DNA from 2 places in the Kurthia sp. YJT4 genome. Region 2 is predicted to be linked to the other one. Evidence: riboswitches for the same ligand, from Rfam matches in the RefSeq annotation. Region 2 holds a riboswitch; the other holds the start of a gene.
The links. Region 2 has a riboswitch for thiamine pyrophosphate ahead of thiT (energy-coupled thiamine transporter ThiT). Riboswitches for the same ligand answer to the same signal wherever they lie in the genome.
Positions count from the first base shown of each region.

Region 1 (5,291 bases), 1.1 Mb from region 2:
ATTTTCCATAATAACTGCTTCAAGAATGGAATTTTGCCGATTGAATTACCTGTTGAACAAGTAGAGGCGATTTTAGCAAAAGCAGAGGCAGAAGATTTACAAGCCGTTGTAAATTTAGAGGAGCAAACCGTAACAGCTGGCGAAGATGTTTATCGTTTTGACATCGATCCTTACTATAAAAAAATGTTAATCAACGGTTGGGATGAAATTTCGTTGACGTTCCAATACGAAGAGTACATTTCAAAATTCGAACAACGTAAAGCACAAACTGTATAAATTAAGATAAGCTATCTATGGATGTTGGGGATTCCCAATCATTCAATAGATAGCTTTTTTATTTTTTTTTAATATTTTCAAAAAAAATGAAACCTTTTATAAAAAGTATGCGACGATAGAGGTGAAGGGGTGAAAATATGACGATGGAAGAACTGATTGAGGCATATGCAGATTATTGTTATCGTGTCGCTTTTATTTATGTAAAAGACCACGGGGCAGCAGAAGAAATTGTACAAGATGTTCTACTCGCACATTATCGAAATGAACATGCTTTTGAACAACGTGCCTCTTTAAGAACGTATTTAGCCAAAATAACCGTACATAAAAGTCAAGATTATTTGCGAAAGAAGAAAGGGAAGTGGCGCTTCTTTTTTACAAAAGAGAAGGAAGTCGACATAGGCGATTCGACGATTAACCCAGCGAATCTTTATGGAAGAAAAGAAAGAAATGGAGAAGTAGTAGATGCTGTTTTACAACTGGATGAAAAGTATCGTGCCATTATTTTATTTCATTATTTTGAGGAATATACGCTTGCAGAAATTAGTGAGATTTTATCGATTCCACTGAACACTGTAAAAACGCGTCACCAGCGTGCGAAACAACAACTCAAACAATCGTTAAAGGAGGTTTATTTTGATGAAGAATTTTAAACAATCATTTCAACGAGAGATGAATCAATATAAAATGTCAGAACAGGCAAAAGAGCGAATGATTCAAAAAGGAAAAAAAGAGAGAAGAAAAGTCATCTATAAACCCCTCCTATTAACTGCTTGTATGATGGTCGTATTCGCTGGCATTCTTCTTATGATTTTCCAACAACAAACGACACGCGTTGGACAAGCAGAAGATGGGATTCAGTCGATTCGAATTGATACAGAAGCGCGTTATGAAGAAGACGGAACAACATTAACGAATCAATGGTTTTCAAGCGAGCGAGAACTATCTTCTTCTAAATTTGAAGCATTTCAAAAAAAATTAAATGCGAGTCCTGTTATAAAAAAAGAAATAGAACCACCTTCTTTATACTATGTTGTCGAAGTAACGAAAGAGAACAACGAAGTCGAAACCTTTTTACTATTTTCGAATGACGAAGATACACAGTATTATGTAAAAGAACTTGATACAGATAAGATTTATAAATGGGCTGACAGTGTAGAGGAAACGGAACTCTTTTTCAAATTAAAACCAAGTGTTATGGAGATAGCACTCATCGCATTTATTTTATGTATACCCACTTTATTTTCAACATTATTCATTGAAAAAGAGAAAAAAGAACCCTATGAATATCAAAATAAAGTGAAAAATATTTTCGGGAAAATAGCATTCGTTACGACTATGCTTTTTGCATGGTACGTCATTTGGAAAACCAGAAATATTTTTTATGGTTTATTAATCTTTACATTTGCATCAATTATCGGTTCATTCAATAAAAACCATATTCGAATGAGCCGTCCAAATGCGATGAAGTTATTAGAAGGAACGAAGGATATACTGAGTTACACATATGCCTTTACAATATTTATTTTTATACTGTACCGTAATCAAAACGCTCTATACGTGGGAATTGCCTTTATTGTTTTAAGCTTTATTTTATGGCTTGTTATGAAAAATCGTGAAGAAGTAACGTGTCCACATTGCGACGAAGTGCTCGACTATCGGACGGCGTGGAAACTTCAGTGGGGTATGAAGAAATATCAAACATGTGAACATTGTGCACAACCGATTTATTTAAACAAAAGACGTATTGATCTACAAAGCTTCCTGCTAAGTCTTGTGTTAGGCGCATTATCAATCGGAGCGCATCTGTACGGAATTCATACAGCGTATATTATCGGTGTTATCATCGTTTATATGATTTACTTTATGTTATTTTCACCGCTCTTTATTCGTGTCGACAAAGAGGACAAACCACTTTGGTGATGAAAATAAAACCAACTATTGCATAAATTACTAGGGAGTGCTATACTCACCTTAACAAAATCATAGTGTGCTAGGAGTGCTGGTGTTGCCAGCTGAGATGGAGCCGTAAGCTCTGGATTCTTTCAACCTGATCTAGTTCATACTAGCGTAGGGAAGCCGTTTCGACCGAAAAAACAATTTCAGGTCCCTGTTTCGATACGTGTATGGAGACAGGGGCTTTTTCTAATTTCATAATGCTTCACCACTAGGGGTGCCGTTTTTACGTGCTGAGAGAGGTTTCGACACCTTAACCCTTATTACCTGATCTAGTTCGGACTAGCGTAGGGAAGTGGCATGCGATGATTCTGTCATTTGCAGCCATTTCGATTCTTTGTCGAGATGGCTTTTTTTATAGAGGAGGAAGATCATTGGAGAGTTTAGCTTTACAAGATGTCTGTTTTCGTTACGAAGAACAACCCATTTTAGACCATGTTCATTTTTCCATTCAAGAAGGTGAATTCGTTTCGTTAATTGGTCCGAGTGGTTGCGGAAAAAGTACGATTTTCCGTCTCATTACAGGTCTATCTCAGGCACAGTCGGGACAAGTGACCGTAGCGAAACAACCTGTAGGCTATATGCCACAGCAAGATTTACTGCTCCCTTGGCGAACTGTATTACAAAATACATTGTTGCCATTAGAATGTCAGCGAATACCGAAAAAGAGAGCAGAAGAACAGAGTAAGGCGTTACTCGAGGAATTTGGTCTAGGAGCTTACATGCATAAAAAACCAAAAGACTTATCGGGTGGCATGCGCCAACGTGTTGCCTTCATTCGTGCATTGAATGCTTCACAAGATGTACTGTTACTCGATGAACCATTTAGTGCACTTGATGCACTGACGAAGATGGAGTTACAAGATTGGTTATACATACAAGCGAAAAAATGGCGTAAAACCATTTTATTTATTACGCATGATGTGGATGAAGCGCTCTATTTATCAGATCGTATTCTAACTGTACAGCAGACACCAATTCATACGCTACACGAAACGATTGTCCCAATGGAACATAAAAGACAGCGTTCAGATTTAGCAAGTAAGGAGGTGCAAGACGTGAAGCAACAACTGATTTACATGTTGCAACAAGGACGTCAGCAATTATGAGAAAAAATGCACCTGCGATTTACGTGAGTGTGGGACTGCTACTCATTTGGGAAGTATTTGCGCGCTGGCTAAATGAGATGTACATCTTACCGTCTCCAACAGCCATCTTACAAAAGATGTGGGATTTTAGAGAAGCTCTATTTACCGTCCATTTACCTGCAACACTACAAGTACTTTGGATTGGTTTACTAATTTCAATTATTTTAGGCATTGGCCTCGCGATTATGATGCACCTCAGTCATTGGTCGGAGCGCGCATTCTATCCGCTACTCGTCGCGTCACAGACGATTCCCATTACAGCACTCGCGCCCATTTTTGTTTTATGGTTCGGTTACACGATTTGGAGTAAAGTGCTTGTGACTGTCCTCATTGCGTTTTTCCCGATTGCGATGAGTATGTTTGATGGACTGCGTAGTACAAAGCGTGAACTAGAAGAACTCATGCGAACGTACGGGGCGACAAAATGGCAAATTTTTTGGAAGCTACAACTTCCGTCAGCGCTACCACAGCTATTCTCTGCTTTTAAAATCGCTGTACCGCTCAGTATTATCGGCGCAGCTGTTGGGGAGTGGCTCGGAGCACAGGCAGGTCTCGGTTACTTCAGTAAACGAATGATGACACAGTTAGACGGAGCAGGTGTATTTGCGCCTATCGTTCTATTATCTACGATGGCGATCATTGCTGTCTTCATCATTCGAATCATTGAAAAAAAATATATCGTTTGGAGGAAAGATTAATGCGTTTGATGAAATTTTTTGTACTATGTAGTTTGTTAGTTGTCGTATTAGCAGGTTGTTCAAGTAAAGCAAAAGATGGTAAAGAATTAAAAGAAGTGACAGTTATGCTCGATTGGTATCCGAATGCGATTCATAGCTTTCTCTATGTAGCGATGGAAAAAGGTTATTTTAAAGAAAAAGGACTTGATGTCAAACTACAATATCCATCGAATCCAACAGACCCACTGACTTTAACAGCTGCTGGAAAATCAACCATTGGTATTTACTATCAGCAAGATGTCATTATGGCACGTGCGAATGAAGGAGTTCCAATTCAGTCGATTGGTACGATTGTCCAATCACCACTTAGTCAATTGATGTCACTAAAAGAATCGAATATTCAACGACCACGCGATTTAGAAGGAAAAACAGTTGGTTATGGCGGTACACCATTAAGTGAAGCGACAATTAAAGCGATGGTAAAAGAAGATGGGGGCGACCCGAATCAAGTGAAGTTAGTCGACGTAGGCTTTGAATTAGTATCCGCACTCATTACGAAAAAAGTGGATGTTTTAGCAGGTGGTCTAATTAACCATGAGCTACCTGTCATGGAGGAAAAGGGCTATCCGATTTCAACAATGGACCCATCGGAATTCGGTGTACCAAAGAGTCATGAAATTGTCTTCGTAGCAAGTGACCGTACGATTGCGAAAGACGAAGCAACATTAAAAGCATTTTTAGAAGCAGCGAAACAAGGGTTTGATTATACGAAGAAGAATCCAGATGAATCGCTTGCTATTCTATTAGATCATCAAGAGAAAGACCAATTCCCACTGACGAAAAGTATCGAGGAAAAAAGCTTGAAGATTGTAACAGATAAGATGGAGACGAAGGAAGAGCCGTTCTTATCGGATAATCCAGCCAGCTGGGAAAAGCAAAATGAGTGGCTCGTTCAACAAAAAATTGCCGACAAAATGGTGCCAACAGACGAGCTATATAAAGAACTGGTGAAGTAGATGAAGATTCATGTTCTTTCAGATGGCAAGCAGACGAATGAACAGTTTGTAAAACGTGTTATGCATGCAGAAACCGAAATAGACGCACTACATTTTCGTGAATATGAACGCACAGCAAAGGAGTTATATCAGCTTATAGATCAGTGTCTACAAGCTGGTTTTCCTCTTCATAAAATGGTCGTCCATGATCGGTTAGATGTTGCCCATGCACATCAAATTCA
Region 1 is NZ_CP126689.1:1,447,110-1,452,400, forward strand. Features, by position in the region: gene leuD (3-isopropylmalate dehydratase small subunit) at 1-276, shown strand, start outside; gene QN089_RS07030 (RNA polymerase sigma factor) at 414-926, shown strand; gene QN089_RS07035 (TIGR04104 family putative zinc finger protein) at 913-2,196, shown strand; TPP riboswitch at 2,259-2,367, shown strand; TPP riboswitch at 2,433-2,540, shown strand; gene QN089_RS07040 (ABC transporter ATP-binding protein) at 2,562-3,338, shown strand; gene QN089_RS07045 (ABC transporter permease) at 3,335-4,075, shown strand; gene QN089_RS07050 (ABC transporter substrate-binding protein) at 4,075-5,070, shown strand; gene QN089_RS07055 (thiamine phosphate synthase) at 5,071-5,291, shown strand, end outside.
Region 1: another riboswitch for thiamine pyrophosphate. It lies ahead of QN089_RS07040 (ABC transporter ATP-binding protein); the one in region 2 lies ahead of thiT (energy-coupled thiamine transporter ThiT).

Region 2 (5,291 bases):
ATATAGATAATGATCTACCCATACACCATTAATATAAAGTAATTGTTTTAACAATCCTTCACGTTGATAACCGACTTTTTCTAGCACACGATAAGACCCTTCATTTGCTGGCGATACATAGGCTTCAATTCTATGTAAATCCAAATTTTCAAAGCCGAATTTTGTAATACATTCCACCGCTTCTGTTGTAATTCCTTTACGAGTAAAGCGCTCATCTAAGGAATAACCGATGAACGCACTCGAAAAAGGCAAGCGCTTAATGGAATAAATCGATATATGACCGATTAACTCTTTCGTATTTTTAAGGAAGATTCCAAAACTATACTCTCGACGCATATTCATTTGATGCATCGAATCGTTAATTCGCTTCAATTGAAAATTCTTCGTGTAATATTCAGGACTATGAAGTGGCTCATGGATGGACCAAAATCGCTTATTTTGTACAACTAGGTTTGTTAATGCTTCCGCATCTTCTTCAATTAATACGCGATATATACAGCGTTCGCTCTCTAAGTAAAGCATGCCACATCATCTCTCTCTACACAATTTCATCAGCTTTTAACTAAAAAACTATTTCTCATCTGGGTAATCAATCTCAATTCCCATACTTTTAATTTTCGATTCACAATGCTTAATTGTTTCTTTTAATACTTTGATTCTTGCATATTCTTTATCATTACCTGCAACTAAAATCCATGGTGCATTCGGATGATCTGTTTTAGCAAACATATCATTTGCTGCTTGAACATACTGAGGCCATTTTTTACGATTGCGCCAATCTTCATCTGTTAGCTTCCAAGATTTATATGGATCCTTCTCACGTGCATTAAAACGATTCAATTGTTCTTCCTCTGTGATTTGTAGCCAGAACTTCAAAATAATATAGTGATCATCTGTCAGTACACGCTCGAACTCATTAATCTCACGGTAAGCACGTGTCCATTCAGCTTCCGTTGCAAAACCTTCAATTCGCTCTACTAATACACGACCATACCAACTACGGTCAAAAATACCGATACTTCCTCTAAACGGTAGCTTACGCCAGAAACGTTGTAAGTAGTTGTGACGTAATTCGTGTGGCTTTGGAGCAGAAATTGGATGTACAACATAACCACGCGGATCTAATCGTTCAATCAAGCGCTTAATCGCGCCACCCTTTCCAGCTGCGTCCATTCCTTCAAAGGCAATAATTAAACCGATATTATTACGATGCAACGTCTGTTGTAACGTTAACATTTTTAGCTGTAATTTTTTTAATTCTTTTTTATACGACTTCTTACTATTAAACTTCTTATCCATATTTAATTCTTCTAAAGATTGAGTCATGTAAACACTCCTTTTCCTGAATCTGATTATATATACCCTTTTTTATGAAACGTTCACCAAATTGAAAATGATTGCACTATGAAAGACGTGTATAATGATAGTTAGTATTTTTAAATACGAAAAATCTTGATGAGGAGGAGATTTTTTGGGCAGACTATTGTTAATGACAATCAGTTTTTTAGCAATGATGATTGTCAGCGTATCTGCTGCCATTCTTCCATTCAATGGTCAAACGACAGTGGATGTTGCAAATAGCTATACCATTCTAGCTTATCCATCCGACTATGTCTTTTATGTAGTGGCACTCATCTATCTCTCTATATTATATTGGATTTACAAACAATGGCAAATGTTTGCAAAGAAACAATTTGCGATTACACATGTACAAAGTTTTTTATTTACAATTAGTATGGTCCTTTCAATCGTTTGGATTTATTACTGGCAAAATAGTCAGTTCATCATCGCATGTATGATACTCGTATTCAGTACACTTGCACTTGCAGGTATGTATTTATTACTACCTGAAAAGAATACGATGACCACACGCCTACCTATATCACTTTATTTAGCATGGCTCGTATTACTTATTATGTTCAATTTAGCAATCTTACTTGTTGCAGCACGTTGGGATGGTTTTGGATTAAGTCAACCGCTATGGGCCGTCATCTTATTGACTGTCTTTGTAGCCATTGCACTTCACATCCGCTTTCATCATTACGATCCTTACTTCCCGATTCTATTCATCTGGTTCTATTTAGGAATTGCTGTACAAAATAACTTTGAGGAATTATTAGTAACAACAGCTGCATTATTTTTAAGTGGTGTATTACTTGCTGGTATTCTATTTATGCGTAAAAAGCCAAGAACAATCTATTAACATGTTTTACACTATAGAAAAGAGGAGAACGAAAAAATCGTTCTCCTCTTTTTATTAATCAATTTTTGTTGTTAAAATCGGGCCATTTTTTGTCACGATTACTGTATGTTCTAGTTGTGCTACAAATGATTTATCTGGTGTTAAAAACGCCCAACCATCTGTACCTTCAATAATATTTTCAGCTGCTTGTGAGATGAATGGTTCTACTGCGAAAACCATACCTTCTTTCATTAAAGTAGCGTCCCATGCATCATAATAGTTCAATACATATTGTGGTTCTTCATGTAATGAGTGTCCTACACCATGACCTGTTAGGTTCATAATTACTTTTAAACCATTATCATGCGCTTCACGTTCTACAGCTTTACCAATTTGATTCAATTTAGAACCTGGTTTAACCTTTGTCATAGCACGATCAAAAGCTGACTGTGCTACATCACATAATTTTTGTAATTCTGGCTTTTCAGCATCACCTACGATAAATGAAATACCTGTATCTGCATAAAAACCATCCACATGACCCGATACATCAATATTAATCATATCGCCTTCTTTTAGAGGTGTATCGTTTGGAATACCATGTGCTACGACCTCGTTTACACTAATACATGTGAAACCTGGGAAGTCATATTCTGCTTTTGGTCCAGATACTGCACCTTTTTCTTCAAATAGTTTACCAGCTAATTCATCTAGCTCTTTTGTTGTAACGCCTGGTTTTGTCGCAGCTTTCATTGCCTCGCGAATTTCTGCCATGGCACGACCCGCTTTTAATAACGCATCGATTTCTTGTTGAGTTGTTGCAATCATGTATAACGGTCCCTTCTATATAAAATTCTACTCTTAACTATATCATAATTTTTGTAGATACATATAAAAAGTCTATGCATTCTTTCATACATTCAGTAAAAGTTTTTATTTAGGTGGATATATATATAATAAAAAAACGTAACGATTTCTTAATCGCTACGTTTTTATTCTTAATACGTCTTTTGAACGAATAACTTAGGTGCTGCTCTAAACAATAGATAAATCACGACAGCTGTTAAAATAATAGCTGGAATCATATACGAGCTATTATAAACAACAGAATAAATCCATGGGTTTTGGTCGCCTGCATAACTTGCGAAGAATACTGCGCCTGCTACTGTATGTGAAATCAGTCGTAGGATTCCACCAATTGCTGTACCCACTAAAATCCAGCCAAGCATTGCGCCATCTTTTTTCTGTTTTGAAGCACGAATAACCATCGGACGGAAAACTCCAGCAATCCCGACAATTGTGAACGCAAAGAAGTAATCTAAAAATCCTTGTAATGGGGTTAAAATACTTGCACCTGTTAAAACTTGTAGTACCCCTACAATAAGACCTGTCGCAAGCCCTGGTAATGTTCCCCAACGCATCGCCATCAATACGATTGGTACCATAACTAAACTAATGGAACCACCCTGTGCCCAAATCGAAAACGATAGTTTGTCTAAAATAAAACCAATCGCCGCAAAAATGGCCACCTCAATCATCATTAATAATCTTTGTTTGTTCATCTTTATGAACCTCCATTGATTTGATGTCTTACACAATTCCTGTGGTAATCTAGATAAAAAAAACGACATCAGGACAGAGCCTGACATCGTTATATGTCGGTTTCTATCCACATTCCTACGCAAGTGTTAACTTACAGGTTCGAAGGGTTGGAGTCGAAACTCTCTCTCAGCACGTATGCACCCCTTGTGGTTTACATCATTATTTTTGAACACTCTCATTCTACTGAATTTAACGAAATATAGCAATAGCATGAAACGATTTCCATTTTTATACGTATATAAGTTATTATGAACAAAAGGGAGGGTTATCATGGAACAGAATAATCGTATTTTATCATCACTTTGTTACTTCAGTATTTTCTTTGCAGGCTTTATTTTACCGCTGATTGTTATGCTCGTTGTAAAAGATCGTGATGTAAAAAAACACGCAACACATGCACTTATTTCTCACTTGTTACTTTATGTTCCTGCAGTTATTTTCTTTATTATTTTAGCAACAATGGGTATCTTTGCATCAGCTGAAATGAGTGATTCAACAGGTGCTGCACTTGGTATAGGTGTCATTATTTTCATCATTTTCATGGCTTTATTCTCATTGGCGATTGTCATTTGGAATATCGTTCGCGGCATTCAAGTATTAAACCAAAAAAGTACAACTATGTAAGAAAAAGAAGCAGCTGAGATCATTCTCATACTGCTTCTTTTGTTATTTACTGAGTGTATTTGTAATGTCGTAGTCTGCCATTTTCTCTGTTAACCAACTTGAATATTGTGCGCTAATTTGCGATTCAATATACGCTTCTTTTACTTTGTCTTTGACCTCTTCATACTTCGCTGTTTTTGCATCGACTGTACCTGTTACTTTGATAATATGGTAACCATAATCTGTTTTGATTGGGTCACTAATATCACCTTTTTTCATGTTGAAAGCTTGTGTCGCAAATTCTTCCACCATTTCTGATTTCGTAAAGTAGCCTAAGTCGCCACCTTTACTTTTCGTGGCAGTATCAGTTGAATATTTCTTCGCCAATTTTGCAAAGTCACCACCTGCATCTAACTCTTTTTTGATTTTTGTCGCAGTTGCTTTTTTCTCTACAAGAATGTGACTTGCCTTCACTTGCGCTGCTGTATCGAATGTAGATTGATTTTCTTTTAGATAAGCTTTTAATGTTTCGTCAGATGTATCTAAATCCTTCTCAATCATTTTAGATGCGAGTACATACGTTTTTAAATTCGCTTTAAAATCAGATTTAGACATGTTATTTGATTCAAGTGCTGATTCAAGTGCATCTGCTCCGCCATATTGTGTTTCGACTTTTTTATATTGTGCATCTACTTCTGCATCACTTGCTGTTACTTTTTGTTTTTCTGCTTCAAGTGTAATTACTTGATCTTGAATTAATGTTTCAAGCGCTGCACTACCATATTGTTTATTTAAAACATTATTCAGTTGCTGTTGTGTAATTTTTGTATCGCCTACTTTTGCGACATATCCTGTTTTGGCTGTTGCATAATATACACCACTTCCAACAACTAAAACAAAGATG
Region 2 is NZ_CP126689.1:2,538,139-2,543,429, forward strand. Features, by position in the region: gene QN089_RS12660 (GNAT family N-acetyltransferase) at 1-522, opposite strand, end outside; gene QN089_RS12665 (polyphosphate kinase 2 family protein) at 571-1,326, opposite strand; gene QN089_RS12670 (tryptophan-rich sensory protein) at 1,472-2,203, shown strand; gene map (type I methionyl aminopeptidase) at 2,258-3,010, opposite strand; gene thiT (energy-coupled thiamine transporter ThiT) at 3,181-3,744, opposite strand; TPP riboswitch at 3,840-3,939, opposite strand; gene QN089_RS12685 (magnetosome magnetite crystal formation protein family) at 4,055-4,408, shown strand; gene QN089_RS12690 (foldase protein PrsA) at 4,451-5,291, opposite strand, start outside.